4 regions of the Bacillus sp. CPT56D-587-MTF genome follow, and region 1 is predicted to be linked to each of the others. Evidence: riboswitches for the same ligand, from Rfam matches in the RefSeq annotation. Region 1 holds a riboswitch; each other region holds the start of a gene.
What was found. A riboswitch is a leader RNA that binds a small molecule or an ion and turns the genes downstream of it on or off. The one in region 1 is predicted to bind S-adenosylmethionine.
Positions count from the first base shown of each region.

Region 2: linked by a shared signal. The riboswitch ahead of AC3WVZ_RS29010 (cyclase family protein) and the one ahead of AC3WVZ_RS06025 (Na+/H+ antiporter NhaC family protein) in region 1 are both predicted to bind S-adenosylmethionine.
Region 3: linked by a shared signal. The riboswitch ahead of metK (methionine adenosyltransferase) and the one ahead of AC3WVZ_RS06025 (Na+/H+ antiporter NhaC family protein) in region 1 are both predicted to bind S-adenosylmethionine.
Region 4: linked by a shared signal. The riboswitch ahead of mtnW (2,3-diketo-5-methylthiopentyl-1-phosphate enolase) and the one ahead of AC3WVZ_RS06025 (Na+/H+ antiporter NhaC family protein) in region 1 are both predicted to bind S-adenosylmethionine.

Region 1 is NZ_JBYTEF010000001.1:1,143,769-1,151,934, reverse strand. Features, by position in the region: partial or broken gene AC3WVZ_RS06060 (IS1182-like element ISBth7 family transposase) at 1-41, shown strand, start outside; gene AC3WVZ_RS06055 (DUF3992 domain-containing protein) at 161-430, opposite strand; gene AC3WVZ_RS06050 (response regulator) at 673-1,305, opposite strand; gene AC3WVZ_RS06045 (sensor histidine kinase) at 1,302-2,357, opposite strand; gene liaF (cell wall-active antibiotics response protein LiaF) at 2,357-3,097, opposite strand; gene AC3WVZ_RS06035 (PspA/IM30 family protein) at 3,204-3,866, opposite strand; gene AC3WVZ_RS06030 (lmo0954 family membrane protein) at 3,914-4,270, opposite strand; gene AC3WVZ_RS06025 (Na+/H+ antiporter NhaC family protein) at 4,452-5,768, opposite strand; SAM riboswitch class I at 5,863-5,968, opposite strand; gene AC3WVZ_RS06020 (ribonuclease FAU-1 family protein) at 6,089-6,607, opposite strand; gene gltP (glutamate/aspartate:proton symporter GltP) at 6,676-7,950, opposite strand.
Region 2 is NZ_JBYTEF010000001.1:5,608,548-5,616,713, forward strand. Features, by position in the region: gene AC3WVZ_RS29000 (ATP-binding protein) at 1-1,125, shown strand, start outside; gene AC3WVZ_RS29005 (hypothetical protein) at 1,355-1,735, shown strand; gene AC3WVZ_RS29010 (cyclase family protein) at 1,764-2,396, opposite strand; SAM riboswitch class I at 2,482-2,594, opposite strand; gene AC3WVZ_RS29015 (PRK06851 family protein) at 2,744-3,853, shown strand; gene AC3WVZ_RS29020 (nucleotidyltransferase domain-containing protein) at 3,965-4,747, shown strand; gene AC3WVZ_RS29025 (MFS transporter) at 4,761-6,062, opposite strand; gene AC3WVZ_RS29030 (FAD-dependent oxidoreductase) at 6,206-7,732, opposite strand.
Region 3 is NZ_JBYTEF010000001.1:4,400,838-4,409,003, reverse strand. Features, by position in the region: partial or broken gene AC3WVZ_RS22735 (IS1182-like element ISBth7 family transposase) at 1-278, opposite strand, end outside; gene pckA (phosphoenolpyruvate carboxykinase (ATP)) at 529-2,115, opposite strand; SAM riboswitch class I at 2,344-2,465, shown strand; gene metK (methionine adenosyltransferase) at 2,635-3,834, shown strand; gene AC3WVZ_RS22720 (GNAT family N-acetyltransferase) at 3,876-4,400, opposite strand; gene AC3WVZ_RS22715 (hypothetical protein) at 4,472-4,651, opposite strand; gene AC3WVZ_RS22710 (MogA/MoaB family molybdenum cofactor biosynthesis protein) at 4,888-5,397, shown strand; gene AC3WVZ_RS22705 (molybdenum cofactor guanylyltransferase) at 5,394-5,996, shown strand; gene AC3WVZ_RS22700 (glycosyltransferase family 4 protein) at 6,277-7,419, opposite strand; gene AC3WVZ_RS22695 (phosphatase PAP2 family protein) at 7,432-7,965, opposite strand; gene AC3WVZ_RS22690 (gamma carbonic anhydrase) at 8,109-8,166, opposite strand, start outside.
Region 4 is NZ_JBYTEF010000001.1:3,666,347-3,674,512, forward strand. Features, by position in the region: gene AC3WVZ_RS18765 (carbon-nitrogen family hydrolase) at 1-782, opposite strand, end outside; gene AC3WVZ_RS18770 (pyridoxal phosphate-dependent aminotransferase) at 797-1,975, shown strand; SAM riboswitch class I at 2,040-2,145, shown strand; gene mtnW (2,3-diketo-5-methylthiopentyl-1-phosphate enolase) at 2,210-3,454, shown strand; gene AC3WVZ_RS18780 (2-hydroxy-3-keto-5-methylthiopentenyl-1-phosphate phosphatase) at 3,451-4,110, shown strand; gene AC3WVZ_RS18785 (methylthioribulose 1-phosphate dehydratase) at 4,107-4,745, shown strand; gene AC3WVZ_RS18790 (1,2-dihydroxy-3-keto-5-methylthiopentene dioxygenase) at 4,723-5,235, shown strand; gene AC3WVZ_RS18795 (hypothetical protein) at 5,522-5,797, shown strand; partial or broken gene AC3WVZ_RS18800 (IS1182-like element ISBth7 family transposase) at 5,942-7,311, opposite strand; gene AC3WVZ_RS18805 (DUF3909 family protein) at 7,435-7,767, opposite strand; gene AC3WVZ_RS18810 (NAD(P)-dependent oxidoreductase) at 7,773-8,166, opposite strand, start outside.

The DNA of each region.
Region 1 (8,166 bases):
CCCTCCACCTGACCAAAAAGGGTCAGGTGGAGGGCTATTTTTTAAAATTCTATTATTTTATGTTGTTTTTATTCGCTAAAATCAAAAAAGATTCCAGAGTGTTGGGAACCCTAAAGGGTTTCCCAACACTCTGGAAAAAAACTCCCAAAAGGGAGTTTTTTTACATTTGATACGCAGCATGATTAAAACTGCTTATTTTATAAGCCTTCGTATAATATTCAATATTTGTATCAACTGTTTCTACCTTGACAACATCATAGCGCTCTTCTTGCTTTACTAAAAATAAATAGTATTCCTCTGTTGCCTCAATAATCGCAATTTTATCTGTTTCAACATTATATTGTTCACAAAGCGCTTGTAATGCGTTCACATAATCCCCTAATTTTTTAGACTTATCCATTCCGAATATAGTTTGAACTAACATATACATTCTCCCCTTTATATGTACTGTTAACACCTAAATGATAACGCTTACATTATTTATCGTCAATAAAAACATTCAATTGTTTTAATGCCAAATCTATATTGTATCGAGCCAATAATCAGCGAGGAATTCCCCACCAATTAAAGTTTTACTTTATCCCGCATTAACTGCCCGTAAAAGCCCGATTGGTGAGGGCTGATAATCAGTGGGAGAGGAACAACCTCCCGACTGATTAAAGTTTCACTTTATCACTTCGTTAATTGATGCCTAAATGCATAAATAACCGCCTGAGTACGGTCACTTACATTCAATTTATTTAATATATTACTCACATGTGTCTTTACCGTTTTCAGTGCAATAAATAACTCGTCCGCAATCTCTTGATTACTTTTTCCCTCTGCAATTAATAACAAAATCTCAAACTCTCTTTCCGTTAAATCATCATGCAAAGGTTGCTCTTTCTTTTGACGCATACGGGACATCATTTTCCCGGTAACTTTCGGCTCTAATACTGTTTCTCCATCATAAGTAGCTCGTACAGCATCAGCAATATCACTTGCTCTTGATGTTTTTAATAAGTAACTGGTCGCCCCAGCCTCAATAACAGGATACAATTTTTCGTCATCTAAAAAGCTTGTTACAACTACAATTTTTGCTTCTGGCCATTCTTGAATAATAGCACGTGTTGCTTCGACACCATCCATCTCATCCATAACAAGGTCCATTAAAATAATATCCGGCCTTAATTGCAATGCTAATTCTGATCCTTTTCTTCCATTCTCAGCTTCCCCTACTACTTCAATATCTGGCTGTGTAGATAAATATGCCGATACACCCATACGAACCATTTCATGATCATCGACAAGCAATACTTTTATCATACTTCTCCCCCTCTCTCAATCATAATCGGTACTTTTACTTCTATTTGTGTACCTTTGGCCGGGAAACTAAGTACCTTAAGTGTCCCACCAATTTCATGAACACGCTCTTGCATCGATCTTAGGCCATATGAACCAGCCTTATTAACCCCTACTTCAAACCCAACGCCGTCATCAATGATTTTTAAAATCGCATATTGATCAATTTTTCGAAGGCGCACTTCTGTTTTCTTTGCCTTCGCGTGTCGCAACGTGTTTGATAGCGCTTCTTGCACAATACGGAATAAATGATCTTCTACACCTTTTTTTAATTCTATTGGCTCAATAAGCCATTCAATTTTCATATGTTGTTTTCGCGATAATTCCGTTAATAATTCCTCTATACCTTCTGTCAGTTTCTTACCTTCCAATTGTACAGGACGTAAATGAAGGAGCAATGCTCTCATTTCTGATTGAGCATTTACAACCATATTTTCAACAAGTTGCAATTGTTTTTTTGTCACCTCTGGAAATTCAGTTATTTGTTCATTAATCGCTGACATCATCATCGACATTGCGAAAAGCTGCTGACTTACTGAATCATGCAACTCCCTTGCTAAACGATGCCTTTCTTGAGAAATCGCTTCTTGTCTCATCTCTTCATTCCAATGAGCTCGTTCATTCGTTACTTTTTGAAAGAGTCCAGCTTGCTCCTCTAATCGACGAGCCAGAACGATTACTTTTCGTTCCACTTCATGAAATTCATCATCTGCAGTAAACGAAACATCGCTCGGAAAATTCCCTCGCTCTACTTCAAATAGAAACGTATTTAATCCTTGTATACGCTGCTCTATATAATAACCGATTGCATATCCTACAATTCCCCCGATAAGTAAACTTGTAGTCATAATAAACAAGCCAATTGGAACAGAAGCGATGGATTCCTTCCATAATAAATCATACACTTGTTGCTCGCTTTTCCATACATATACAATTGTACAAATGAGTGCGATACTAACTGAGGACAACATAGAATAACGAATATACATCCACGAAATATTTTTTTGTTTCTTCATTATACTTTCCTCACTTCCGTGTCGCCTACGACAAGCGAAGAAATAATTTTAATACGACGAGGAGCCTCTTTATACTGCTCTGTTCTAAATGTAACATTGCGGTTAAACCCTGTCTCTTCATGACCTGGCAAGAGCACACGTCCGACAATAACAGAATGATTTAAAGAAAGTTCAATATCATATGGCACATATAAACGAATATTACCAACGACACCCCGAATAACAATTACCGTTTCCCCTTCTGGAATCATAGCAGTTGTTAAATCTATTTCCACATCACAAGCACCATATTGAACATTAATATCCTCAAGTTCATAAATATGATCCATCATTCGTACATTGCCTACAAACATATTTTTCAAATATGTTTCTGTACGATATATTTGCTTCTCTTCGTCTATAATCCCTTTTTCTTTAATTTCAACCTTCATTGCTTTTTGCTGATGTCCTTGTTGAATCAATTGATAACCAATTAAAGCTAAACAAGCAAATACGACAAGAACAAATGCTGCTGATGAAAATAAGAAAAATAAAAATACGATACCACCAACAAATAAAAATACATTTCCCCGTACATAACGATTCTTTTTACGATAATGCCTTCCAAACATAAGCATAATAAATGCAAAAACGAGACCACCTGGTTCAAAATGTCCAAGTATCATATCAAGAAAAAGACCGAATCCAAATATGATGAGGAGCATCCCCATTAATTGTGTCTTTGAAAAATGTTTCTTCATTTCAGCTCCCCCCTTCTTGTCACATATACATAGAAGAAAAGGCATTGCTTTCCAACACCTTTTCTCCTATCACTATATCATAAGCCTGTTTTATAATATACTACTATTATTTTGTTAACTCTTTCGTTAACGATACATCATTCTTTTCTTTCATTTCACGCTCAAGTTTTGCAATTTTCATATCAAACGTGTCACGCTCATGCTCTTCATTCATACGAGTTTCTAAGTCACGAATATGATCTTCAATCTCTTCAAATCGTAAGAACGGATTATTTTCATCCATTTTATGCATCGCAGTATTCATACGACGATTTGCATGTGCCATATTTTCACGTGCCATTAGTTCCATGCGCTTTGCGTGCATTTCTTTTAATTTATTTTTCATTTCAGAAAGACGACGCTCTAACTCATCAATTTGCTCTACAACACCTGCATACATTTCTTCTAATCGAGTTACTTGCCCTTCATAATAAGCTACCTCTTCTAACGCACGTTCGTGCAATTGTAATTCGTCTGCTTCTTGAGCAATGATAGCTTGCTTTGATCTTTTATTAACGAAATAACGTGCTTGCTCAAGCTCACGAGCAAAATTAGATTTTAATGTTTTATGACGCTCAATTAACTTCTCAATTTTTGTTATTTCACGCTCACTATCACGTAAATATTGGTTTAACATCGCAATTGGATTTTTTCTTTCCTTCTCATCTAACACGTTATGAAAATCAGCTAAAATTGCATCGCGTACACGTCCGAATAAAGATTGTTTCATTATAAATCTTCCTCTCTTCTACTTTATTTATAATTTGATTTATTGTTTTAGTTTTTCATTAATTTGTTCCACTCATCTTCAAAGTTACTATATGGTTTAGAACTTTCTGGAGCAGATTCAACAACTACATCTTTTTCTTTTTTCCACTCACGGTATCCGTAGTATAAAACCACTAAAGCAGCGATACCGATTAATGCTGGCGAATGAGAAAGTGCAATGGATAAACCGATTAAACCAACAATACCCCAAGCTAACTTTCCAAAAAATGATTTAGCTCGCACAAATGATTTATAGCTCCAATATACAACTCCTGCTCCGATTGCGAATCCTACAATACCAGCAAGACTACCAAGAGCAATTAAAGCCAAAATACCGGCTGCGATAAACGCTAGAAATTGTTTCATCTTGTGCTTGCCTCCCTTCGATTTGATACTCTTATCTTAACTATTTTTTCATCTTTCCATAACGAGCTTAAGAACCGTTTTTAACTCAGACTTAAGACCGAGTCATATTCAGCCCTTTACGCAAAAAAACGTGCAGAGTCTATTCTCTGCACGTTTTTTAATTACTAACATTCATATTAAATTAAGCTGTTTTATGATACTCTTTTTTCTCAGCTACTTTCGAAAACCTTGGAAACCCAATTAAAATAGAAACAATCCCACATACTCCAACTAAGATTGGATAAAATGCATATGGCAACAATTCAACCGGAGATAACGCTGCAAATCCTGCTGCCGTTAACATTTGGGCACCGTACGGAATTAATCCTTGCACACAACATGAGAAAAGATCTAATACACTCGCTGATTTACGAGGATCTATTTCATATTGATCTGCAATATTTTTTGCAAGCGGGCCTGTAAAGATAATTGAAATCGTATTATTCGCTGTACACATATTCGTCATACTCACTAAACCAGCAATACCAAATTCCGCTCCTTTTTTCGAACGAATATTACGTGTTAATACATTCATTAAATATTGAATACCACCATTATATTGGATTAATTCAACCATACCGCCAATTAATATAGCAAGTAATACTAACTCCATCATACCGCCCATTCCAGTCGTTACACTTTTAAAGAAACTTTCTAACGTGTAACTTCCATCTATAAGGCCGATAACACCAGATAGTACAGTTCCACCAGTTAATACAATAAGTACATTCCAGCCAAGTAGCGCTGTAATAAGTACTCCTGCGTACGGTAAAATCTTTATCCAATCAAAGCTATGTGCTTTAATCTGCGTGTCACTTCCTGAAGTAACTATTACTAATAGTACAATTGTAATAATAGCCGCTGGTAACACAATTAAAAAGTTCGTTTTAAACTTATCTTTCATTTCTGTTCCTTGTGAACGAACAGCTGCGATTGTTGTATCTGAAATAAATGATAAATTATCACCAAACATCGCTCCGCCAACAACAGTAGCCATTGCAAGCGCAATTGAGATATCAGTTTGACCACTAATACCTACAGCAATCGGCGCTAATGCTGCAATTGTTCCCATTGAAGTTCCCATCGCTAATGAAATAAATGCACCAATAACAAAGATTCCAGCTACGATAAATCCTGGCGGTAAAATAGTTAACGCTAAATTAACAGTTGAGTCTACTCCGCCCATTCCTTTAGCAGTTTCAGAAAACGCACCTGCAAGCACAAAAATTAATACCATAATCATAATATCCGGATTTCCTGCACCTTTAGCGAACCGCTCTACTTTCACATTAAAACTTTCTTTACGATTCATCACTAAAGCGACTCCTACAGCAATTGAAATCGCTACAAGTATCGGCAATTTATAGAAATCACCTGTAATAATTCCAGAACCAATAAATAGCGCCAAAAATATTCCAAGTGGTAATAAAGCTAAACCATTTCCTCGCGTTTCTTTCAAAGTACCATCTCTCCCTAGTTTCAACCTTTTTCTAATGAATAACAAAAGACCTCTTCCGATGAGAAGAGGTCTTATACATCTATAAGAAACACTCTTCTCATCTTTCAAGCACACGCTTGCTGGATTTGGCACAGCACTCTGAAATCGAGTCCGCTGCCGAGGCATCGTAGGGCCAGTCCCTCCGCCTCTCTTTATAAGAAGGTTTCATATTTATTTTTTAATAATAATTTCTTCCCTAACTTTACTCGCTTACAAAACAAAAGTCAATTATTTTTTGTATAGATTTTTTTGGTAATTATACAAAAATTTGAATACAACAATCATTTTAACTTTTCGATTTCTTCTTCCAATATTGAAATCCAATAAAATTCACTATTTTTTATTGTTGCTAATATCCATTTCGTAGTGTGCCAAGCTAGCTCATACTCTTCCTTCGTGACATCACCACTTTTATAAGCATCCTCTAGCTCCTCTTCATCTAATACATACACCTTACCGCTAGATAATAATACTACATCTAAATATAAATCATCAAAATACGGTAAACCACGATCGTCTATTTTATATTCTTTCGCCACATCGATATAATATTGCACTAATTTTTTCTGATCATCTAACATAGCGGTAATCGCAAAGTTTTTCCCGTCTATGAAATATTGAATCCACGTATACTGATCTGCTGCAATACAAAGTTCTTCACCATCATATTCTTTACAACTAGGCTCTCTCACCTTTTTTATATCCAGTATTCCGAGCATTCCCTCTTCCACTTGCTTAACCGTATAACTCTTTTCTATTAGTCTCTTCCACGAAGAACCGTCACCATATTTTCGTTTCATTATGTCTGCTCCTCTTCTATATACAGAAAAGCTCCCACATATTATGTGAGAGCTTGTTCATATTATAATTAAGCCGCTTGACCCTTTTCAGAAATCTCTTTTAAATAAGCTTGTCCTTTTTCAGCGTCATATTGACCTTCCCACTTAGACATAACTACAGCTGCTAAAGAGTTTCCTACAACGTTAACTGCTGTACGAGCCATATCTAAAATACGGTCAATACCAGCAATGAACGCTAAGCCTTCAGGTGGAATACCTACTGTACCAAGTGTCGCTAATAATACAACGAATGATACGCCCGGTACACCTGCGATCCCTTTTGATGTAACCATTAATACAAGCAACAATGTAATTTGTTGTGTAATAGATAAATCAATACCGTACATTTGCGCTAAGAAAATAGCCGCAATTGCTTGATATAAAGTTGATCCATCTAAGTTAAATGAATAACCTGTCGGAATAACGAAAGATGTAATTGCTTTCGGACAACCGAATTTCTCCATTTTCTCCATGATTTTTGGTAAAACTGTTTCTGAGCTTGCTGTAGAATACGCTAAGATCAGCTCGTCTTTTAAAATCTTAAAGAATTGGAAAATGTTAATTCCAAATATTTTCGCTGTAAGTCCTAAGACAACTACGACGAAGAAGATCATTGCTCCATATACGACAATTAGTAATTTCCCTAATGGAATTAATGAAGCAAGACCAAATGTAGAAACTGTAACACCAATTAGTGCAAATACACCAAATGGTGCAAATTTCATAACTTGGTTTGTTACGTAAAACATTGCGTCAGCCACACCTTGGAAAAATTGAAGAACTGGTCTTCCTCTTTCACCAATTGCTGCTACACCTAAACCAAATAGTACAGAGAAGAAGATAATAGCTAGCATATCTCCGTCAGCTAACGACTTCATAATGTTCGTTGGAACAATATTTACAAATGTATCTGCAAATGAATGACTTTGTACTTGCTCTGTCGTATGTGTATATTTCGAAATATCTGTCTTTGTTAACTGCTCCATATTTACGCCTTTTCCTGGTTGGAAAATATTCGCTATTAATAGGCCGACAATAATTGCAATTGTTGTAATGATTTCAAAGTAAATAATTGTTTTTCCGCCTAGTCGACCTAATTTTTTAACATCGCCAACACCAGCAACCCCAACAACAATACTTGCTACAACAATTGGCACAACGATCATTTTAATTAATCGGATGAAAATATCACCAATTGGTTGTAAATAACTCACCACTGCTGGATTGCCAAAGAAAATCGCCCCAACCGCAATACCAAGCGCAAGTCCTATTAATATTTGCCATGCTAGTCCTATTCTTTTCATATTTGTTGTAACCCCCTCTTCGATGTGTCACTCTATCTCTCATTCTATCTCTATAAAACTAAGAAATTAAGAGTATTACATATTATTCGACAATTCACTACATTTTGTCCCTGTTAAAAATCATAAATCAAAAATTTAAATCTGACAACAAAATAACTTTGCCCGAACGCAAATAATTTTCTTGACAAAAAGTAGACCCATGTCAGAAAACCTCAC
Region 2 (8,166 bases), 4.5 Mb from region 1:
TTTGTATATCCTGCTATGAATATTAGTGGAACAGCGGTAGGTTGGCCAGAAGGTAGTCTTGGGATAGGTGTGCCTATATTTGTAATAGCATTATTTCCTATTTCTATATATCTTCAAAAAAGAGGGTATGTATATTCTGTAAAATATTTATTTTTATTTGGGTACATGTTTATCAATCTTGTGAATAATTTAATGATTTATTTGCGAACGGATAGACCTTTTGAACATGGCAGTATGGTAGAAATGTTATTAATTTTATTTGCCCCAGTTTTCGTGAATAGAAAATACTTTTATTTAGTGTCCTTTAGTGTAATTGGAAAGTACGTATTTTTCACATTGCTATTACAAGATTTAAAAGTGATAATTCCACTTGTTTTATGTGTATTTTATTTCATTATTTCACATTCTTTATTAAAACGATTTCAATCTTATGTAAGAACAGTGGTTGAAATGATGAACAATATGAAAGAGACGGAAAATTTAGCTGTGATTGGGACTATGTCTACAACAATTGCTCATGAAATTCGAAATCCGTTAACAGCGTTAAAAGGGTTTACGCAAATGCAAAAAGAAAGAAATCCAACTGATACGATGAGCTACGACATTATGCTACAAGAAATTGAAAGAGTCAATGGATTTGTTAGTGAATTGATGTTGTTAGGAAAACCAAAGCCAACAAATTATGAAAGGTGTAATATACGAGACATCCTTCTATATGTTGTGCATCTAATGGAAAGTTATGCAACGCAATATAGAGTTAAATGTCATTTACAAGTAGATGGGAATTTACCGGCTATAAACGGTGATGATAAGCAATTAAAACAAGTGTTATTAAATATCATTAAAAATGGAATAGAATCAATGCCAGAGGGTGGAGAAATTCATATCCGTGCATATCAAAAAACGCAAGGACATTTGTGTATTTCTGTTGAAGACCAAGGATTTGGTATAGAGAATGAGAAGTTAGAAAAAATTGGCAAGGCGTTTTACACAACAAAGGAGACTGGTACAGGACTTGGATTAATGATTACATATAAAATTATTAAGGAACATCAAGGGAGTATCACGATCCAAAGTAGTGTAGGAGTAGGAACGAAAGTAGAAATTTTTTTGCCGACCTTTTAATGTATTGGGAGAAAAGATTTTTCAGAAAAGTGTTCTTGTTGTGTAAATATAAACATTTTATAAAATGTTTCAAGAAGGGTTTTTTTTATAAAATACTTCGTTTATAATGGAGGAAAATATCGACATGAGATTGATTGCTCATGTAGCGGTTCAGTAGTGTTATGAAAAGATAAGAAGGGGTGCACACGCATCCTTTTTTCTATGCAGATATTATGAAAGAGGTGGTATGATGGAATTAACATTAAATTCGACTGTATGTTTACACACGATTCAATTTCGAAAAGAGCAAAAGAATTATATTGTAAAAGATACAATTACAGGAGAAAAATATGAAATGCCGCCACTTTGGATTGATGCATTGGCAATGATGCGTGACGGTTTTTTATTGGGGGAAATTGAGGAGAAATTAAAAGAAGAGTATCCATCCGAAGAAGTGAATATGTTAGCATTCACGAGGCAACTGTTAGAACTAGAACTTGTTGAAATGGTTGATGGAGAAGAGATAGCTTGCACAAAGAAGAAAGAGATAGATTGTTTAGCTTGGGTGCGTCCCCGTGTGGAACAATTCTTTCTTAATTTAAATAGAAAATATAGAAGCAAAGACCAATAGTGGCCTTTGCTTTTTTTATAGGCTATGTTTAAAAAATAACAGCAAATGCTCTTGCGAAAGCACCGTCACTATTTTTAATTTTTAAAGGTGCTGCTGAGAAAAAGAAACGTTTTGCTTCGATAGCATCTAGGTTTGTTAAATTTTCAATTAAGTAAATATTATTCCCTAGTAATATGTGATGAATCGGTGATGTTTCTGTTGTGACTTCATCAGGAGAAATGAAATCTAAACCGATAGATTTTACTTTTAATCGCACTAGTTCTTTAGCTAATTCTTCAGAAAGATAAAATGCTTCCTTTTCATAAGCTTCTGTATTCCATTTGGTGGATAGATTAGAATGAAAAATAACAATATCACCTTCTTTTATGTCAGTATTATGCAATACTGCCTTAGGTAATTTTCGCTCTTGAATATGTGTTACATCTATAAGAACAGCTTCGCCTACAAATTGATCTAGCGGTAATTGATCGATGGTCGTTGCGCCTGAAATGAAATGCGCAGGGGCATCACAATGCGTGCCAACATGAACGACAGAATGAAAATCTGTAACTTGATATCCTGATTCTTCAACACTTGTAACAGCTTCTAGTTGTATTTTAGGTGTTCCAGGAAATTGAGACATATTATTTTCAAATGTTTGTGATAAATCAATTACTTTCATTTTACATACCTCCAATATATGTTTTTCAAATAATAAAAAGCTCATCCTTCAGTATCAAGAAAGATGAGCTTTACATGCTAGTTGAGTTTTATCTTCCAAAATGCATTGCATTTTGCAGGAATTAGCACCTATTCAGTTTATATAAACTGAGGTTGCTGGGCTTCAAAGGGCCGGTCCCTCTGCCTCTCTTGATAAAGAAGTATTCAGTTTTTAAAATCGGAATTTTCCGATAGTTAAATTGTAATTCATTTCCTTTTTGCGTGCAATACAAAATAGGTATTCACCCAAATAAAGCTGCTCGCATATTGTAGCTTATGTAAATAGAATGCTGCGAAGGAGTGAGTGCAGTGACAGGAAATGTATTAAATTATTATGCTGGTGGTAATACAGCTAGGGGATTTCACAATTTATACGAAGAGAATTTAAAAGGATTAGACAGATTATTTATCTTAAAGGGTGGCCCAGGAACGGGAAAATCTTCTTTAATAAAGGCAATAGGTCGTGAATGGATTGAAAAAGGATATGATATTGAATTTTTACATTGTTCTTCTGATAATAAATCGGTTGATGGTGTAATTATCCCAAAATTAAAAGTAGGAATTGTTGATGGGACATCGCCGCATGTTATTGAGCCAAAAATGCCAGGAGTTGTTGAAGAGTATATAAATTTAGGAATTGCTTGGGACTCAGATAAACTAAGAAAGCAGAAGTTAGAAATTGAAAGATTTGTTTCAGAAGCAAGCAAAGCTTTTCAGTCTGCTTACGCACGTTTTAAAGAGGCATTGGTTATACATGATGAGTGGGAGAAGATATATATTGATAATATAGATTTTAATAAAGCAAATGAACTAACCAATCAGCTAATCCAGAAATTATTTGCAGATAAAAGCGGGAGACAATCGCTTGTAAAACATCGTTTTTTAGGAGCTGCTACACCGAAAGGAGCAGTTGATTTTGTTCCTAATTTAACAGAAGGGTTACCACATCGTTATTTTATAAAAGGGCGCCCAGGCTCTGGAAAATCAACGATGCTCAAAAAGTTAGCTAAGGCAGCTGAAGAAAAAGGGTTTGAAGTTGAAGTATATCATTGCGGATTTGACCCGAATAGTCTTGATATGGTTATCGTAAGAGAATTAGGCTTTGCAATTTTTGATAGCACTGCACCACATGAATATTTTCCAAGTCGCGAGGGTGATGAAATTATTGATATGTATGCCCTTATTGTTACGCCAGGGACTGATGAGAAATATGCGAAGGAAATTCGTGATGTTTCCATTCAATATAAAGCAAAAATGAATGAGGCGATGTCTTTCTTAGCGAAAGCAAAATCGGTTCGTGATAAATTAGAACGAATTTATATTGCTGCTATGGATTTTTCAATAGTAGATGCATATAAAGAGGAGATTCAAAAAGAGTTTGAACGAATTGCTGCTACTGTAATTGAAAAGCAACAATAGACGTTTCATTAGGCTGTCAGTAATTTCTGACAGTTTTTTTAGTATGTAGTAAAATTAATAGTGTATTGTCGAATTTCCAAGGAAATAATCAAAAAATGGAGATGTTATGAAATGAGAGAGAAAATCGAGTTGGAGTTAGAAAGAATTGAAAAAGAGAATGATGTAAAAATTTTATTTGCGGTGGAATCAGGGAGTCGTGCTTGGGGGTTTCCATCGAAAGATAGCGATTATGATGTTAGGTTTGTTTATATACATCCGGTAGAATGGTATTTATCAATTCATGACAAACGAGATGTAATTGAATATCCAATTAGTGATGATTTAGATATAAGTGGTTGGGATATTAAAAAGGCGTTGCAACTATTCGCGAAGTCGAATCCTGCTTTACTTGAGTGGATTCGATCACCAATTTTTTATTCGAAAAACTCTAATTTTCCAGAACTACTTCAACAGATGAGTGAGAAGAATTTTGATCCAAAAGCAACGATATATCATTATTTACATATGGCGTCGAAAAATTATCGTGAATTTTTGCAAGGTGAGAATGTAAAGCTGAAAAAGTACTTTTATGTATTACGTCCCATTTTAGCTTGTAAGTGGCTAGAAGAGAAAACGACTTTACCTCCTGTAGAATTTGATCGATTAATTACAGAATTATCATTAGAACGTAGCGTGTTAGATGAAATTGAAAAGTTGTTAATAAAGAAAAAAGCAGGTACTGAATTAGATGTTGGATTGAAAATTAAGGTGCTAAATCAATTTTTAGAAGAACAAATTCATTACTATCAGCAATATGTAAAAGGAATTGAAAAGGGATCAGGAATCGATATTGAGAGTTTAAATACATTGTTTCGAGATATGTTGTTTGAAGCATATGAAAAAGAGCACAAGTAAGTTTGTGCTCTTTTTATTTTGTAGGAATGAAGAAAACAGATATAGCTGCGATAAGACCTGCAAAGGAGAATAAGTAAAAATTCCATGCTAAGTCATATTGCATTGTCATAATAATACCGACGAGAATTGGGCTAGCAATTGCACCAACTCGGCCAAGCCCCAGTCCCCAGCCTAAGGAGGTAGCTCGGATATGTGATGGGAAGTATTGTGTTACATATGCATTTAATATTTGAGTAATACCGACTGATCCAATACCAGCAAGGCCAATTAAAAGATAAATGATTGTAACAGATGGTTTGATTGTTAATAGTCCGATACATATGGCTGCCATAAGATAAGAGATGCTAATAACAATTTTTGCTCCTATACGATCAGCAATTGCTCCAGCGAATAATGCGCCGATAGCTGCGGTAATATTTAGCATAAGTAGAAATGACAGACTAGACCCAAGAGGATATCCTGCCTGGCGCATCATCTGTGGTAACCAAGTGTTTAAACCATATATTAAAAACATTCCCATTATATAAGTGATCCAAAAAAGTAGCGTTGCTTTTATGTATTCTTTTGAGAATAAAGTAAAAAATCCATTTTTCTTTCGTATAGTAGATGGAGCTTGATGAGTTTTATCTTTTACATGAAATTCAATTTGAAAACGATTAAGAATTTGGTTCACTTCTTCTTGGCGATTACGTGATAATAAAAATTGAATGGACTCGGGTAAATAGCGAATAATGAAAGGAATGAGGAGTAGTGGAATCATTCCGATACCAAACATAATTCTCCATCCGAAATCTTCTAACATAAGCATGGACAAAATAGCACCTAACACGATACCTAAAGGATAGCCAGTAAACATAAGAGCATAAATAAAAGATTGCCTTTTTTTTGGTGAATATTCAACAGTAAGTGCTGAAGCTGTTGGGATAACACCGCCTAATCCGATTCCTCCTATAAATCGAGATAATCCAAATAACTCAGGAGAAGGAGCGATAGCCGCTAAACCCATTGTGATAGAAAAAAGTGCTAAACAGCATATAAGCGTCCATTTACGGCCAATTAGATCTGTAATCGTTCCAACTAGAATAGCCCCAATAAACATCCCAAATAAAGCATAGCTTGCAATTGTACCAGCATGCGCTGGTGATAGCGCCCAGCTTTTGTCTTCTAGGAGCTTTGGTAGAACGGCACCGTAAATACCTAAATCATATCCATCAGCTAAAATGGCTAGCCAACAAATAAAAACAACAAGTTTTGTAATAGAGCTTGGAAAGATAGTTTCTGTAGATTCTAGATGAGGTGGAGCTGAAGGTTGCATAATATTCACCCCTTTTAATTTGTAGATGAATATATTATTTTATTTAATGTTAATATTTTCCTCATTGTGTCGAATTTTATCTGAAAAGGGTTTATAACAAATAAAGAAGTTCAACAGTAATTTTGTTGAACTTCTTTATTTGTTTACTCATTATCAACTCGTTTTAACGGTCGATCTGCTGGGCCTTCAAGAACGTCTCCCTCAATTGAAAAACGAGAACCATGGCAAGGGCAATCCCAAGTACAATCACCATTATTCCATTCAACTTCACAGCCGAGATGTGTACAAGTTGTATCGACGATATGTAATTTTCCTTCTTTGTCCTTATAAGCACCTGCTCGTTTACCGTTAACATGTACGACAGATCCTTCACCAACTTCGAGATCTTCTGGCTTACGTAATGCGGTTTCAATCTTTCCTGCAATTAAATGTTTCGCAACATCAATGTTTTGGGAGAGGAACGTTTTTATATCTGGATTTGCATGGAAGCGTGATGGTGCATACAGTTCTTTATAGGGACTGTGAACTTTTAGGATGGAGTCCTTCAGTAGGTGAGCGGCAGCAGTTCCAGTTGTCATTCCCCATTTGCGATATCCAGTTGCAACAAATATATTTGGATTTCTTTCGTTAATATGTCCGATATAAGGAAGCTTATCTAGAGTAATTAAATCTTGTGCTGACCATCTATAAGGAACTTCATCTATTCCAAAAGTGGCTTCAGCAAAAGAATAGAGTGCTTCATAATGAAGCATCGTATTTATTCCCTGACCTGTTTTATGACTCTCTCCGCCAATCAAAATTAATTTTTCTCCATTGTTTGTTATATAGCGTAAGGAGCGCTTTGGATCATCAATACTTAAATACATGCCACCTGGATACTCCGTTTTTGCTTTTATTGCAAGAGCATAAGAGCGTTCAGCATACATACGCGTAAAGAAAAAGCTATTCGCATCATAAAAAGGAAAGTGTGAACAAGAGACGACATATTCACAAGTGATACGATGGCCCTCCTTTGTAATGACTTGTGGAGAATCTCCTTTTTCCACATCGATAGCTGTCGTTTGTTCGTAAACTTTTCCGCCCATCTCCACAAACTTTTCTAAAAGTGTTTTCAAATAAAGAAGGGGATGGAACTGGGCTTGATTTTTCATGACAAGTGCAGATTGTACTGGAATTGGAATCGATAGAGATTGAACATAGTCACAAGGTATATTTAATTTTTGATAGGCTTCATATTCTTTCGATAAATTTCTTAATCCGTTATCGGTAGTTGTATATAAATATGAATCTTCATTTGAGAAATTACAGTCGATTTTATATGTTTGAACAGTTTCGTTTATGAATTGTAGAGCATGATTATTTGATTCATAGTAAAGCCCAGCCTTTTCCATGCCGAAGTGATTTATTAATTCATCATAAATAAGATCATGTTGTGCTGTTACTTTCGCTGTTGTATGCCCAGTCGTTCCATTTAAAATACGACCAGAATCAATTAAAACAACATCGATGCCTTCTTTTGCAAGTAAATAGGCAGTAGTAATACCTGTAATACCAGCACCGATAATAGCAACTTTCGTCTTTATATTTTCGGATAAACGAGGGAAAGTAGGAAACTGAGTAGATTCAATCCAATAAGATAGCGGCAGTTGTGGAAATGTATCACTTGTCATTGCGGAAACCTCCTGATTTTAGAACAATTTTCCTTTTAATATTTCCATATTATATGAAATTCATGTGTGTTGTTTTAGAAGTAGTCTATTTTTATTAAAAGAGGTTATAAATTATTTTAATATAATTAATTAGGTGGGGCATTATGATGTAGTAGGATTTATATAAAACTAAATTCAAGTGATTCTGTTTGTTGATTACATAGGGAGTTATTGAATGAGATAGAGTCTATGGCGTTTAAGAAAATGTCTATATATAGTGGGTAAATCCTTATGGAATCTATACATTTTCTTTAGTGAAATAAAGTATGATTATAAAAATATAACCACCTTTTATTACTAGGTCATAAAAGGTGTTGACAATATAGAAATTCTATTGTTATGATTCATCATGTGGAAAGGTTGATAGAGAGTAAAAAGAGAAATGTTTTTCATTG
Region 3 (8,166 bases), 3.3 Mb from region 1:
AAAAACCAACGGTAGGCAATATTCGTTTTAATTTCCTTTTCCAATTGACGCTCAGAACGAATACCGTAAAAATATCCAATAAACATCATCTTAAATAAAACAATAGGATGAATGGACGGGCGTCCATTGTTTTCACAGTAATAAGGGCGTAACTTCTCTTCAATAAAATCAAAACTAATTGTCGCTTCAATTGCACGAAGGAAATGTTCTTGTGGAACCAACTCTTCTACAGAAACAGATACACGCTCATCACGATGATTTTTTAAAGCACCCATCATAAAAAATCTCTCCTTTTCCTCTTTTTTATCAGTGTTGACACATAAAAAGAGGTTCAGACACAAAAACAGGCTGTGGAGAAGACTTTCTCCACAGCCTGAAGAAGCTTACGTTTTCACGTAAGCTTCTTTTTTATGTAAGTGTGTGTAACCGTTAAGCCGCATTGGGTTTTGTCGGTGAGTACGCGAAACTTTACGGTTACACGACACTTATTCATATGAGTAAAGGGTTATTCCAACAGAAAGTTTTAATTTAAGCGATTGGACCGCCTAAGTTAATAATGTCTTCAGATACGCTGTCGAACTTTTTGAAGTTAGCTTTGAATTCATTTGCAAGTTCGATTGCTTTTGCTTTGTAAGCAGCTTTATCAGCCCAAGTTTGTTCAGGCATTAACACTTCGTCAGGTACACCTGGTACGTGAAGTGGAACTTCAAGACCGAAGATGTCATGTTTAGCTGTTTCAGTTTTCGCAAGTTCACCGTTTAATGCTGCTTGAATCATTGCACGAGTGTAACCTAAGTTCATACGTTTACCAACGCCGTATTCGCCACCAGTCCAGCCAGTGTTTACTAAGAATACTTTCGCATCGTGTTTCTCGATTTTTTCACCAAGCATTTCAGCATAGCGAGATGCATCAAGTGGTAAGAATGGTGAACCGAAGCAAGTTGAGAATGTTGCTTGCGGAGATGTAACGCCGCGCTCTGTTCCTGCTAGTTTACTAGTGTAACCACTTAAGAAATGATACATAGCTTGCTCTTTTGATAACTTACTGATTGGAGGCAATACGCCAGATGCATCAGCAGTTAAGAAAATAATTGTATTTGGGTGTCCAGCAACACTTGGCAGTACGATATTGTCGATCGCATGCATAGGGTATGCAGCACGAGTATTTTCTGTTAAAGTAGTATCGTTGTAGTCGGCGATACGTGTTTGGTCATTAATGATAACGTTTTCTAAAACAGATCCAAATGTGATTGCATCGAAAATTTGTGGTTCTTTCTCGTGAGAAAGGTTTACACATTTCGCGTAGCAACCGCCTTCAATATTGAATACACCGTTATCAGACCAACCGTGCTCATCATCACCGATTAGTTTACGGTTTGGATCAGCAGATAATGTTGTTTTACCTGTTCCAGATAAACCGAAGAATAGTGCTACGTCGCCTTCTTCACCTACGTTTGCAGAGCAATGCATAGAAAGAATATCTTGTTCAGGTAATAAGAAGTTCATAATAGAGAAGATTGATTTTTTCATTTCTCCAGCGTATTCTGTACCACCAATTAGTACGATACGTTTTTCGAATGAAACCATAATGAATGCTTCAGAGTTTGTACCGTCAACAGCTGGATCAGCTTTGAAATTCGGTGCAGAAACAATTGTGAACTCTGATTCATGAGTTGTTAATTCTTCTTCAGTTGGACGAATGAATAATTGATGTACAAATAAATTGTGCCATGCATATTCGTTAATAACTTGAATTGGTAGGCGGTAATTGCGGTCAGCGCCTGCAAATCCTTTGAAGACGAATAACTCTTCTTTTTCTTTTAAGTATTCTAAAACTTTAGTATATAATTTATTAAAATGTTCTTCAGAAATCGGTTGGTTCACAGCTCCCCAAGCAATTTTGTCAGCAACCGATGCTTCTTTCACAATAAATTTATCTTTAGGAGAACGTCCTGTATATTTTCCAGTTGAAGCAGAAACGGCACCAGTCGAAGTTAATTTCCCTTCATTTCGCATTAATACTTTTTCCACTAATTGCGGAACACTTAGTTGAATCTGTGCATTGCTTCCGTTCAATAATTCGTGTAAACCAATTTGGACATTCACAGTACTCATATTTATATACCATCCTTTTCATTTAATGAAATATTTCTCGTAATCCCCAACAAGAGTATAACACAATTATATAAATAATGTATACTATTTATTTCTTTTTGTTTGTGTGAATGCATTATTTCCCTATTAATATTTCATTTCAGGCGTATTGAGAAAAACTTTCAGGAAAATGTGAATATTAATTGACAAATGAATATCATTTCTTTAGTATAGGTTGGGACGGATACTCTCTTATCCCGAGCTGGCGGAGGGACAGGCCCGATGAAGCCCAGCAACCTCACTTGTAGTGGTAAATACAGGTGAATAGGTGCTAAAACCTGTGCGAGGCTACAGGTCTCGAACGATAAGAGCGAAGGGCAAAAAGCAGTATGCAAGTAGCAAATTAAACCTTTCCTCTATGTAAAGTAGGAAAGGTTTTTCTGTATGCTTGTGTGGGAGAATAAATGTATGTCGCAGTTTGTGGCAAATTAAGGATGAGTTCCGTACAATATATACAATTACTGTAGGGAGGTTTACCACATGACAAAAAAACGTCATCTGTTCACATCTGAGTCTGTAACTGAAGGACATCCAGATAAAATTTGTGACCAAATTTCTGATTCAATTTTAGATGCGATCTTATCAAAAGACGCAAATGCACGTGTAGCTTGTGAAACAACTGTAACAACTGGTTTAGTATTGGTAGCGGGGGAAATTACGACTTCTACTTACGTAGATATTCCAAAAATCGTTCGTGAAACAATTCAAGGCATTGGTTACACACGCGCAAAATACGGATTCGATGCAGAAACTTGTGCAGTTTTAACATCTATCGATGAGCAATCTGCTGACATCGCTATGGGTGTTGACCAAGCGCTAGAAGCACGCGAAGGTCAAATGACTGACGCTGAGATTGAGGCAATTGGTGCAGGAGACCAAGGTTTAATGTTTGGTTTCGCATGTAATGAAACACAAGAGTTAATGCCACTTCCAATCTCGCTTGCTCACAAATTAGCTCGCCGTTTAACTGAAGTACGTAAAGATGATACATTATCATACTTACGTCCGGATGGAAAAACGCAAGTTACAGTTGAGTATGATGAAAATGGTAAACCAGTACGTGTTGATACTATCGTAATTTCTACACAACATCACCCAGATGTTACATGGGAAGAAATCGATCGCGACTTAAAAGAGCACGTAATTAAAGCTGTAGTACCAGCAGAATTAATGGATGGAGAAACGAAATTCTTCATTAACCCAACTGGCCGCTTCGTAATTGGTGGACCACAAGGTGATGCTGGTTTAACAGGACGTAAAATCATCGTTGATACTTACGGTGGATACGCTCGCCACGGTGGCGGTGCATTCTCTGGTAAAGATGCAACGAAAGTTGACCGTTCTGCAGCATATGCAGCTCGTTATGTTGCGAAAAACATCGTAGCAGCTGGTTTTGCTGAAAAAGCAGAAGTACAACTTGCATACGCAATCGGTGTAGCACAACCAGTATCAATTTCAGTTGATACATTCGGCACTGGTAAAGTATCTGAAGACGTACTAGTAGAGCTAGTTCGTAACAACTTCGATCTTCGCCCAGCTGGTATTATTAAAATGCTAGACTTACGTCGCCCAATTTACAAACAAACAGCAGCTTACGGCCACTTTGGACGTACTGATGTAGATCTATCATGGGAACGTACAGACAAAGCAGCAGCTTTAAAAGAGCAAGCTGGTCTATAATATATGAAAAAAAGCTTTGCGCGGTGAGCGCAAAGCTTTTTTTATTTATAATTACGTTGGAATAAAGCGAAGAGTTCAATGTCATGCCAATTGCCATTGCGGAATATAGCTTCTTTACAAGTTCCTTCATGTTGAAAACCGAGTGATTTATATAATTTAATTGCTCTATCGTTAAAAGAAAATACTCGTAAAGAAAGGCGATGTAAATTTAATTCTAAAAATGCATAATCCAATAATAAGGTGAAAGCTTCCTTCCCATAACCTTGCCCCCAGTAATCCTTGTTACCAATATCAATAATACATTCAGCGTTTCGATTATACGAATCAATATGAATTAAAGAAGTAATACCAATTGAAAGATGCGTAGATTTTTCTTCAATGATATAGCTCTTAGAGTCCGAAGAATGAATAAATTGCTGGCAAAGTTTTTCTGTGTCTTGAAGGGAATATTTATCAAGAGTGAGAGTAGTTGAACTCATAACGTCTATATCATTATGCCATTTATAATATGTTAGAATATCATCTTCGGAAAACTTTCGTAACTGGATACGGTTTGATTCAAACAATGTAAGTCCTCCTTTTGTATTTCCTTTTCACATGATTTACAAAGGATTGATTTCTTCTGGAACATATGTAATCAACCTTTCATTTGACGTGCTTTACCTGCGCAAAATGCACTGCTTAGTAAAAATAGCGTTGCGAATATAATACTTACTAATGTAGCGTATGGAATTGCGCCTTTTAGAGAAAAACCGACAGTGATGGAAGCGACGAATAAGAGGATGAATGTTGTTGTTAATTTTTTGTATAGTTCCATAATAGGTAGACCTCCGATTTATTTTTTAGTACAAGTTTTAAAATTGAATTCTATTATGTAGAAAATATAAAGAGTAGCTAAAGATGTGTAGTCTAGGAGTATAAGAAAGGGCACTTTCCTTTTTGTGGGTTAGTATACTTATATTGTATCATGGCGCATTATTGGCTTCATACATAATTGTGTAAAGATATGTATGATAAAATGAAGAAAAGTTTTTAAGAAAGGAAAGATAAAAAATGAGTGTAACTGAACATAAAAAACAAGCTCCAAAAGAAGTGCGTTGCAAGATTGTTACGATTTCCGATACACGTACGGAAGAAACAGATAAGAGCGGACAACTATTACATGAATTGTTAAAAGAAGCGGGACATAAAGTAACTTCTTATGAAATTGTAAAAGATGATAAAGAAAGTATTCAGCAAGCAGTGTTAGCTGGTTATCATAAGGAAGATGTAGATGTTGTATTAACAAATGGCGGTACTGGTATTACGAAACGCGATGTCACAATTGAAGCAGTATCAGCGTTATTAGATAAAGAAATTGTTGGATTTGGTGAGCTGTTCCGTATGATTAGTTATTTAGAAGATATCGGAAGCAGCGCAATGTTAAGTAGAGCGATTGGTGGTACAATTGGGCGCAAAGTAGTCTTCTCGATGCCAGGGTCTAGCGGAGCGGTTCGCCTTGCGATGAATAAATTAATTTTACCGGAATTAGGTCATATTACATTTGAGCTGCATCGCCAATGAGTAAGTATGCTGGAATTGTATTAGCAGGTGGTATGTCGAGTAGATTCGGTGAGCCGAAAGCGTTAGCAATTTGGAAGGAAACTACTTTTGTTGAGCATATTGTGAAAGTGATGGGAAATACTTTGCAAGACATTGTAGTAATTAGCCATACTGATATAAAAGAGCGAGTAGAGCAATTCGTACAAGTACCTGTTATAGAAGACATTCCGCACTATAAAGGGAATGGACCGCTGGCCGGCATTGTATCAGGAATGGAATACATAGAAGCAGATTGGTACGCTATTATGCCTTGCGATGCACCAAACGTGTCGCATGAATGGTTTACCATTTTACTAGAGCAAACGAACAATGAATATGATGCGGTTGTACCTATTATTAATGGAAGAAAACAACCGCTACTTGCGGCGTATCATAACCGCGTGAAAGAAAAGATTTATGCTTTACTTCAGGAAGAAAAAAGAAGTATGGGGCAGCTTTTATCACAATGTAATGTGAAGTATGTTTCTGGAGAAGATGTACAAGCGAATGCGGATTGGTTTATAAATGTAAATACGAAAGAAGAATATGTGCAGGCTCAAAAAGACCTTTCAAATGAATGAAAGGTTTTTTTGATATACAGAATTGGGGAACAATTGCTGTATAAAGGTATGTGAGTGAGTTGATTTTAAGGGGAATTCTTAAAATCATTATACAGTTAAAACACTGTATAACCATATATTAATTTTTATGGGTTTTTATTACAAGTCTGTTTAGTTATGTTTATTTTTGATATAATTAATATAGAAATAAAACAATGCTTAACCTTATGTATCATTTATTAAACTAAAATTTATGACCATGTAATAAACTCCCTTCGTTTTTTGAAGGGAGTTTTTCTATTTAAGCAAGCAACTCTGATGCGTTATGCTGAAGGACTTCTTCATATTGGTTAAGCAAGCCACGAAAGACCTCATCCCAGCTCTTTGATTTCGCAAAAGAGGAAGATTCTATTCCCATCTGCTCAAGTTTTTCTTCATTTTGTAATAAAAAATAAATGGATGATAGAAATGCATCTTCATTTTTAGGCGGACAAAGAACTCCCGTTTTTCCATCTGTAATAATATTTTTAACCCCGCCACTATTTGCACCAATAACAGGTGTACCGCATGCGAGTGATTCAAGTACGACATTTCCGAATGTTTCAGTAGCTGATGGAAACACCATTATGTTAGAACAAGCATATGCTTCAGCTAAATCCCCGCCTTGTAAATAGCCAGTAAAAGTGATATTTGTTTTCGGAACAGCTTCACGTAAACTTGTTGCTAGAGGACCGTCTCCTGCGATGAGCCAATGAATATCGTTTCGAGTATGTGCTGTTTTAACGATAAGATGTTGCAGCGTATCAATATCTTTTTCAGGAGCAATTCGTCCAACATAGGAAAGGACATACTTCGCTGTAATATTATATTTTTTTCGGAATAGGTCTGTATTGTAAGCTGGATGAAAGAGTGTGCAATCTACACCACGTCCCCATATAGAGAGGGTCTGAAAGCCTTTATTTTTTAATTGATGTAATGTTTCAAAGGAAGGTACAAAATTTTTTTGCATATGACTATGAAACCATTTTAAATAGTTCCAAAGCATATTGGAGAGGAATTCGATTTTGTAATAACGTAAATAGGCATCGAAATCAGTATGATAAGAACCGACAACTGGGATGTTTAACTTTTTTGCATAATACAATCCACAAAGTCCCATGTTGAAAGGTGTGGCAATGTGAATAATGTCAGGTTTAAAGGAAAGTAGTTCCCGTTTAATACGCGGAGTAGGAAAAGAAAAACGACATTCTGGATATAATATTGTTAACGGGATACTTCTCATCTTATTCACATTCGCTACAAAATTATCTTCAGCTGTATGCTGAGGGGCGAAAACAGAATAGGCGATCTGTTCTTTCTGAAAATATCGTGTTAATCGCTCTAACGTTTTCGCAACCCCGTTAACTTGTGGCGTAAAAGTATCGGTAAAAATGGCGACTCTCATCATATCACTCCTTTATGTGAAAAGTGGGATGAATTGATAAAAAGAGATGATGCCAGAGCAAGTGCCAAGGCACATACCGACGAATACATCTGACGGATAGTGAAGTCCTAAATAAATACGTGAAATACCGACGCATAATGCTAACGGTAATAGGAAAGCAAGTAAGCTTGGATTATAGCAAATAAATGGAATGAAGACAGAGAAAACGGCTGTTGTATGACCAGACGGGAAAGAGTGGTCTTTTAATGGATGGACTGGATATTTTGCATCCTGAATTGTTAAATAAGGACGTTTTCGTGGATACCATCTTTTTAATATTTGTACAGGAATATGGCTAATTGCTAAAGAAATAGCAGTTGCAATTGCTGCTTGATGTAAAGTACCTTTTGCAAAAATTAAAAAGAAAAGTGTGAGTGCGATGGAGAAAGTCGCGCCACCGATATGAGTAATATTGCTGAAAAAGATATTTAATGTTTTTTGATCAAAGTAGCGATTAATTCCTTTGAAAATGTAACATTCTATTTTATATAATCCACTGACCTTCATGAAAATTCTCCTCCCTCGTTTACATATATATGGAGATATTAGCTTTTATTTTAATAAGATTTTGTTGAGGGAGTAATAATGTTTTGTAAAGAAAAAGTTAGTTTTTATATAAAAAAAGCTGCCAATCTTATGGCAGCGGAAATTTACTTCTGTAATGATTTATAATATTGACCTTTTTCAACGTATTGCGTGCGAATACGC
Region 4 (8,166 bases), 2.5 Mb from region 1:
CCAAATAAAATTGATTCCTCTTCATTCGCCTCTACTACAACTTCACCCCAAGGATCCACAATTAAAGAATGACCTGCAAACACATTATTCGGATCCTTCCCTGCTCTATTACACGCAACAACATAACACTGATTTTCAACTGCTCTTGCTTGCAATAGCAAACGCCAATGTGCTAAACGAACTAATGGCCATTCAGCTACAACAAATAATACTTTTGCCCCTTTAGCAGTATGAACACGCATCCACTCTGGAAAACGAATATCATAACAAATTGTTCCAGCGCATTCAACATCATCTAGCTTAAATTCGCCCGTACCATTACCAGCTATTAAATATTTATGTTCATCCATAAGCTGAAATAAATGTACTTTACTATATTCGTTGACTAACTGTCCTTCATTATTTACAACATACATCGTATTTGTAACGCCTTGCTCTGTTTGCTTTGCTATGGACCCACCAACAATATGTACATCATATCGCTTCGCCCATTCTATTAACTTTTCTTTCGTTTCCACTCCATCCCTATCTGCAATTTCAGAAAGTCTCGTTAAATCATATCCTGTTGTCCATAGTTCTGGTAAGACGATAACATCTGGCCTTTCCTTCATAGCTTCACTTATTTTATTTTTAGCATTCTCAATATTTTTTTCTACATCTCCAAAAACAATATCCATTTGAATACATGCGACTTTCATTTTTTCAGCCCCATTCTTATTTTTCTCTTTACAAAATACTGGAAAGATTATATCATTTGTCACTAGAATTGTAACAACTTTCAAAAGAGGTGGAAAGTATGAAATTATTTCAACCTTCTGAGATAGTAACATCATTGCCAACACAATTTTTCGCTTCACTTGTTGCAAAAGTTAACAAAGTCGTTGCAGCTGGTCACGATGTTATTAATCTAGGTCAAGGTAATCCAGATCAACCAACACCGCAGCATATCGTAAAAGCTTTACAAGATGCTGCCGAAAAGACCATTCATCATAAATATCCGCCATTTCGCGGACATGAAAGCTTAAAGGAAGCCGTGGCTACATTCTATAAACGTGAATATGGCGTCGAATTAAACCCAAAAACTGAAGTTGCTATTTTGTTTGGTGGGAAGGCTGGACTAGTAGAATTACCGATTTGTTTTACAAATCCTGGTGATACGATTCTCGTTCCGGATCCAGGTTATCCAGATTATTTATCAGGGGTTGCTTTAGCAAAAGCACACTTTGAAAGAATGCCACTTATTGCAGAAAATAACTTTTTACCAGATTATACGAACATTGATGCCTCTATTGCAGAGCGTGCAAAATTAATGTTTTTAAACTATCCAAATAATCCTACCGGTGCTACTGCATCAAAAGATTTTTTTGATGAAACCATTCACTTTGCTAATAAACATAATATATTAGTTGTTCACGATTTTGCTTATGGCGCTATCGGATTTGATGGTCAAAAACCTGTTAGTTTCTTGCAAGCAGATGGTGCGAAAGATATAGGAATTGAAATTTACACATTATCAAAAACTTTCAATATGGCTGGCTGGCGCATCGCTTTTGCTGTAGGGAATGAAAGTGTGATTGAAACAATTAACCTATTACAAGATCATATGTATGTTAGTATATTCGGTGCAGTTCAAGATGCCGCTCGAGAAGCGCTATTAAGTTCACATTCTTGTGTAATAGACCTTGTAAATAGTTACGAATCTCGAAGAAACGCTCTTATTTCAGCCTGTCACTCAATTGGTTGGAATGTAGACATTCCAACAGGATCGTTCTTTGCATGGCTTCCCGTTCCAAAAGGATACACCTCTGAGCAATTTTCTGATATTTTACTAGAAAAAGCACATGTCGCAGTTGCTCCTGGTGTCGGATTTGGTGAGCATGGCGAAGGGTATGTCCGTGTTGGTCTCTTGCATACAGAAGATAGATTACGAGAAGCCATTAATCGAATTGATAAATTAAATTTTTTCAAAAAGTAATTGACAACACGAAAAATATCTGACAAAATTCAGTTATCTTAAAAATTTAAACATTTCTAAATACTTCTTATCAAGAGCAGGTGGAGGGACGAGCCCGACGAAACCCGGCAACCGATCTACAATTGTAGACACGGTGCTAATTCTCGCAGCATTACGCTGACAGATAAGGAGCTGGTTGTAAAAAAACCTCTCCTTAGCTGAGAGGTTTTTTTATTTAACTAGGAGGTTATAACAATGAGCGGAATTATAGCGACGTATTTAATCCATGATGATTCACATAACTTAGAAAAAAAAGCTGAGCAAATTGCACTCGGTTTAACAATTGGCTCTTGGACTCATTTGCCACACTTATTGCAAGAACAATTAAAGCAGCATAAAGGCAACGTCATTCATGTTGAGGAATTAGCTGAACATGAACATACCAATTCGTATTTACGTAAAAAAGTAAAACGCGGAATTATTAAAATCGAATATCCGCTATTAAACTTCAGTCCAGATTTACCAGCGATTTTAACGACTACATTTGGAAAGCTATCACTTGATGGCGAAGTAAAATTAATTGACTTAACTTTTTCAGACGAGTTAAAAAAACATTTTCCTGGTCCAAAATTCGGGATAGATGGTATTCGAAATCTTTTACAAGTGCATGATCGTCCCCTTTTAATGAGTATTTTTAAAGGAATGATTGGACGAAACATTGGGTATTTAAAAACGCAATTACGCGATCAAGCAATTGGTGGTGTAGATATAGTAAAAGATGATGAAATATTATTTGAAAATGCATTAACACCACTTACGAAACGCATTGTATCTGGAAAAGAAGTTTTACAATCCGTATATGAAACATACGGACATAAAACGTTATATGCCGTAAATTTAACAGGACGAACTTTTGATTTAAAAGAAAATGCTAAACGTGCAGTGCAAGCTGGAGCTGATATTCTATTATTTAACGTATTTGCTTACGGACTAGATGTACTACAATCACTTGCAGAAGATGATGAAATCCCAGTTCCTATTATGGCACATCCTGCTGTAAGTGGTGCTTATTCAGCATCCAAGTTATATGGAGTTTCATCTCCATTATTACTTGGAAAGCTACTACGTTATGCTGGGGCTGACTTTTCATTATTCCCATCTCCATACGGAAGTGTTGCGCTAGAAAAAGAGGAGGCTCTTGCTATCTCAAAATATTTAACTGAAGACGATGCATCTTTCAAGAAGAGCTTTTCTGTTCCGTCTGCTGGTATTCATCCTGGTTTCGTTCCCTTTATTGTACGAGATTTCGGTAAAGATGTTGTTATTAATGCTGGCGGCGGGATACACGGACATCCAAATGGAGCGCAAGGCGGCGGTAAAGCTTTCCGTACTGCAATTGATGCTACTTTGCAAAATAAACCACTCCATGAAGTAGACGACATAAATTTGCATAGTGCACTACAAATATGGGGAAATCCCTCTTATGAGGTGAAATTATGAGTATTCAAGTATTTTGTGATTTCGATGGCACGATTACAAATAATGATAACATTATGTCCATTATGGAAAAATTCGCACCACCAGAAGCCGAAGAAGTAAAGAATAAAATTTTATCACAAGAACTATCCATTCAAGAAGGTGTTTCTCAATTATTTCAATTAATACCTACTAATCTGCACGATGATATTATTCAATTTTTAATAGAAACTGCTGAAATCCGTAGTGGTTTTCATGAGTTTATACAATTCGTAAAGGAAAATAACATTTCTTTTTACGTGATATCAGGTGGAATGGATTTCTTCGTCTATCCACTCTTACAAGGAATCATTCCAAAAGAGCAAATTTATTGTAATGAAACAGACTTTTCAGCAGAGTTTATTACAGTTAAATGGCCTCATTCTTGTGATGATCATTGTCAAAATCATTGCGGATTATGTAAATCATCATTAATCCGTAAATTAAGTGATACAGATGACTTTCATATTGTAATTGGAGATTCTATTACTGATTTACAAGCCGCGAAACAAGCTGATAAAGTATTCGCTCGCGATTTTCTTATTACAAAGTGTGAAGAAAATCATATTGCTTATACACCGTTTGAAACATTTCAAGATGTGCAAGCTGAATTAAAACTTTTGTTGGAGGTGAAGGCATGAAACAACTTTTTCGTCAATGGTATGACTTAAGCGAGATAAAAAAAGAGTTAACAACACGAAATTGGTTCCCAGCAACAAGTGGTAATATTTCTATAAAGGTTAGTCATGAACCACTTACTTTTCTTATTACGGCAAGCGGTAAAGATAAAACAAAAACCACTCCAGATGATTTTCTATTAGTAGATCATGTAGGAGTTCCCGTTTTAGAGACTGAATTACGCCCTTCAGCAGAAACAATATTGCATACACACATTTATAACAATACGAATGCCGGTTGCGTACTTCATGTTCATACAACCGATAATAATGTCATCACAAATTTATATAGTGATGCAGTCACCCTTCAAAATCAAGAAATTATTAAAGCTCTCGATATTTGGGAAGAAGGTGCAACCATTCACATTCCTATTATCGAAAACCATGCCCATATCCCAACACTTGGAGAAAACTTCCGAAAGCATATACAAGGAGATTCGGGTGCAGTATTAATCCGTAACCACGGTATTACCGTATGGGGCCGAGATAGCTTTGATGCAAAGAAGAGATTAGAAGCTTATGAGTTTTTATTCCAATTTCATATAAAACTATTATCAATTCAAGGAGGCGTTTCTAATGGCGCAAATTCGTATTCATGAAGTAAATACTCGTATTGAAAATGAAGTGGAAGTATCTAAATTTCTACAAGAGGAAGGCGTTTTATATGAGAAATGGAATATTTCTAAACTTCCTACTCATTTAAATGAAAATTATTCGTTAACAGATGAAAACAAAGCTGAAATATTAGCTATTTTTTCAAAAGAAATCGCTGATGTTTCAGCACGTCGAGGTTATAAAGCACATGATGTAATCTCACTTTCAAGTAGCACACCTAACCTTGACGAATTATTAATTAATTTCCAAAAGGAACACCATCATACAGATGACGAAGTTCGCTTTATCGTCAGTGGTCACGGCATTTTCGCTATTGAAGGTAAAGATGGGAAATTCTTTGATGTTGAACTTGAGCCAGGCGATTTAATATCTGTTCCTGAAAATGCAAGACATTATTTTACCTTGCAAGATGATCGCCAAGTTGTAGCTATTCGTATTTTTGTGACAACTGAAGGCTGGGTTCCAATCTATTAAGGTAGTTAGTTGAATAAAAGGACTTGGACCCCCTTTTCCAAACTTTTATTCACTCTACATATATACATCCTCCTATGGAACAGACTTATTTCATTTTGAAATAAGTCTGATTTTTTATTTACTTGAAAGTACCATTTCATCACAAATTTACACCTTAATTTTTCAAGTGCATTTTTCGAACATTTTTTGAACATTTATTGAATTTTTTCTGAAAATTCTGTTTTATATGTGATATACTACAATTAACTTAGAAGGAAAATAATATCGCAAACAGAGGGGGATAATCATGAGCTTACTTATCGCACTTATACTTGGAGTTACATGTGGAGCATTTCCTGTTATTTTAGGAGCTATTATGGAAGAGTTAGAAATTGGTGTTTTAGGATTTGTCGCATCTTGTGTAAGCGCTTTATTATTTGGTTTATTCGGCGCTATTCCTGTTTCAATTCTGTGTGCTTTTTATATAATACGCCATGCTCGTACAAAACAATTTGGTCCTAATCACATCGCACAAATTATCCCGTTCCCGGTTGAACGATGCCGACGCGCTTCTAACTTATAATTATAAAAATTAAAGATGACTAAATAAAAGTCCTCAAATGAGGACTTTTATTCAGAGTGTTGGGAAACCCTTTAGGGTTCCCAACACTCTGGAATCTTTTTTGATTTTAGCGAATAAAAACAACATAAAATAATAGAATTTTAAAAAATAGCCCTCCACCTGACCCTTTTTGGTCAGGTGGAGGGCTATTTTTTTCATGTTTTGACAAGCTGCGGTGAGATAAGCTTGCATTTGGACAGACTTCAGCCCTCGAAACCGGGCATAGCGGTAGCCATGTAGTTCTTTGGCGTCTGCAAAGCTTCGCTCTATAGTGGAACAGCGTACTTTATACAACCTTTTCCCTGTAGCTGTTAGCTTGTTTTTTCTAGCAATATCCTTATATTTCTCCCACACATGATGAGTGATAACTTTTTGTTTTTGTTTCTTTGAAAAGCACACCTCACGTAACGGACAAACAGCGCAGTCTTCTGGATTCGATTTGTATTGACGGTATCCTTCACGATCAGTTGTTACATATTCTAGAATACATCCCATCGGACAAGCGAAAACATTCATTTCTTCTACATATTTAAATTGGCTTTTCGGTACTTCTTTATTCCGTTTTCCAAATCGGCGATACCCCATCACCATAAATATATTCCGTTCTGATAGTTTCTTACAGATATATCCTGTAAAATAGCCAGCATCAAGGGCAACAGCTTCTACTTTGAAGTCGAATTTATCAATCTGAGCTTGGAGGCGTGCTAAATACGGCTCGGAATCTGCCATATTTCCAGCCGTTACATAGGTATCTGTAATAATATTGTACTTCGCATCAGTCGTACGATGATCCAAGAAATGAAAACCATTTGGTTTTCCATCTCTCATTAAAAATCCACTATCTGGATCCGTTGTACTTATACGAGTTTTTTTGGTAGGGGTATCACTTTCCTTTCTAGGTTTTAATTCTTTTTTCCATGTACCTCACGATCTTCGATTACCGCAGCTTCTAGCTCGTCTATATAAAACTTTGCTTTTTCTTTTTTATATTTATGTACAAATTTATTTTTATTGGCATTGGCCTTAATATGTGTAGAATCTGTCATCAGTGCACGTCCTCCTACCATCCGGTGCTCCGTCGCTTGTCTCACAATCTCATCAAAAATTTCTTCGAAAATATTTGTATGAATAAAACGAGTACGACGATTCCAACTGATTGTAGAGTGATCCGGAATAGTATCCGATAGAGAAAACCCTAAAAACCAACGGTAGGCAATATTCGTTTTAATTTCCTTTTCCAATTGACGCTCAGAACGAATACCGTAAAAATATCCAATAAACATCATCTTAAATAAAACAATAGGATGAATGGACGGGCGTCCATTGTTTTCACAGTAATAAGGGCGTAACTTCTCTTCAATAAAATCAAAACTAATTGTCGCTTCAATTGCACGAAGGAAATGATCTTGTGGAACCAACTCTTCTACAGAAACAGATACACGCTCATCACGATGATTTTTTAAAGCACCCATCATAAAAAATCTCTCCTTTTCCTCTTTTTTATCAGTGTTGACACATAAAAAGAGGTTCAGACACAAAAACAGGCTGTGGAGAAGACTTTCTCCACAGCCTGAATAAAAGTCCTCAAATGAGGACTTTTATTTATTTTCTTCTAGAAATTGAAACAATTCTTGTAGATGTAGGGCATCTTCGCCATAGCTAACAGATACATGAAATATACCATCAATCTCAGCTTGCATATAAAGATCCACTCCATCACGATCATATTTCAATGCCAAATAAAACTCCATTTCTTCTAACATCTTTTTTGAGGTTCGAATTACATAATGTCCCTTCTCATCTCTTCCATATTCAAATTCTGGTTCAAAATCATATTTTTGTTTAAAAGCTTCTTTTTGTTTTTCATTAATTTGCATACAAGTAGCTCGCTGTACAGTATCAATCATCTCATCAAACTTTTGAAGGTCCACCTCGTTTACCCCCTTATATATTTTTTATATAATACTTGTGTTCCACTATTTTCTTCGCCATCCTTAATTAACTCTTCATACAATTCTTTCGCCAAACTTAAGCCTGGGACTGGTAATTGTAATTTTTCTGCTTCCTCTAAAGCAATTTTCATATCTTTCATAAAATGCTTTACATAAAATCCTGGCTCAAAGTCTCCTTTTAACATTCGAGGAGCTAAATTACTTAATGACCAGCTACCTGCTGCCCCTGTTGAAATACTCTCTAACACTTTATCTGGATTCAGTCCAGCCTTCTTCGCGTAAGCGACAGCCTCACATACTCCAATCATATTGGAAGCAATCGCAATTTGATTGCACATTTTTGTATGTTGTCCACTCCCAGCTGGTCCTTGTAATTGA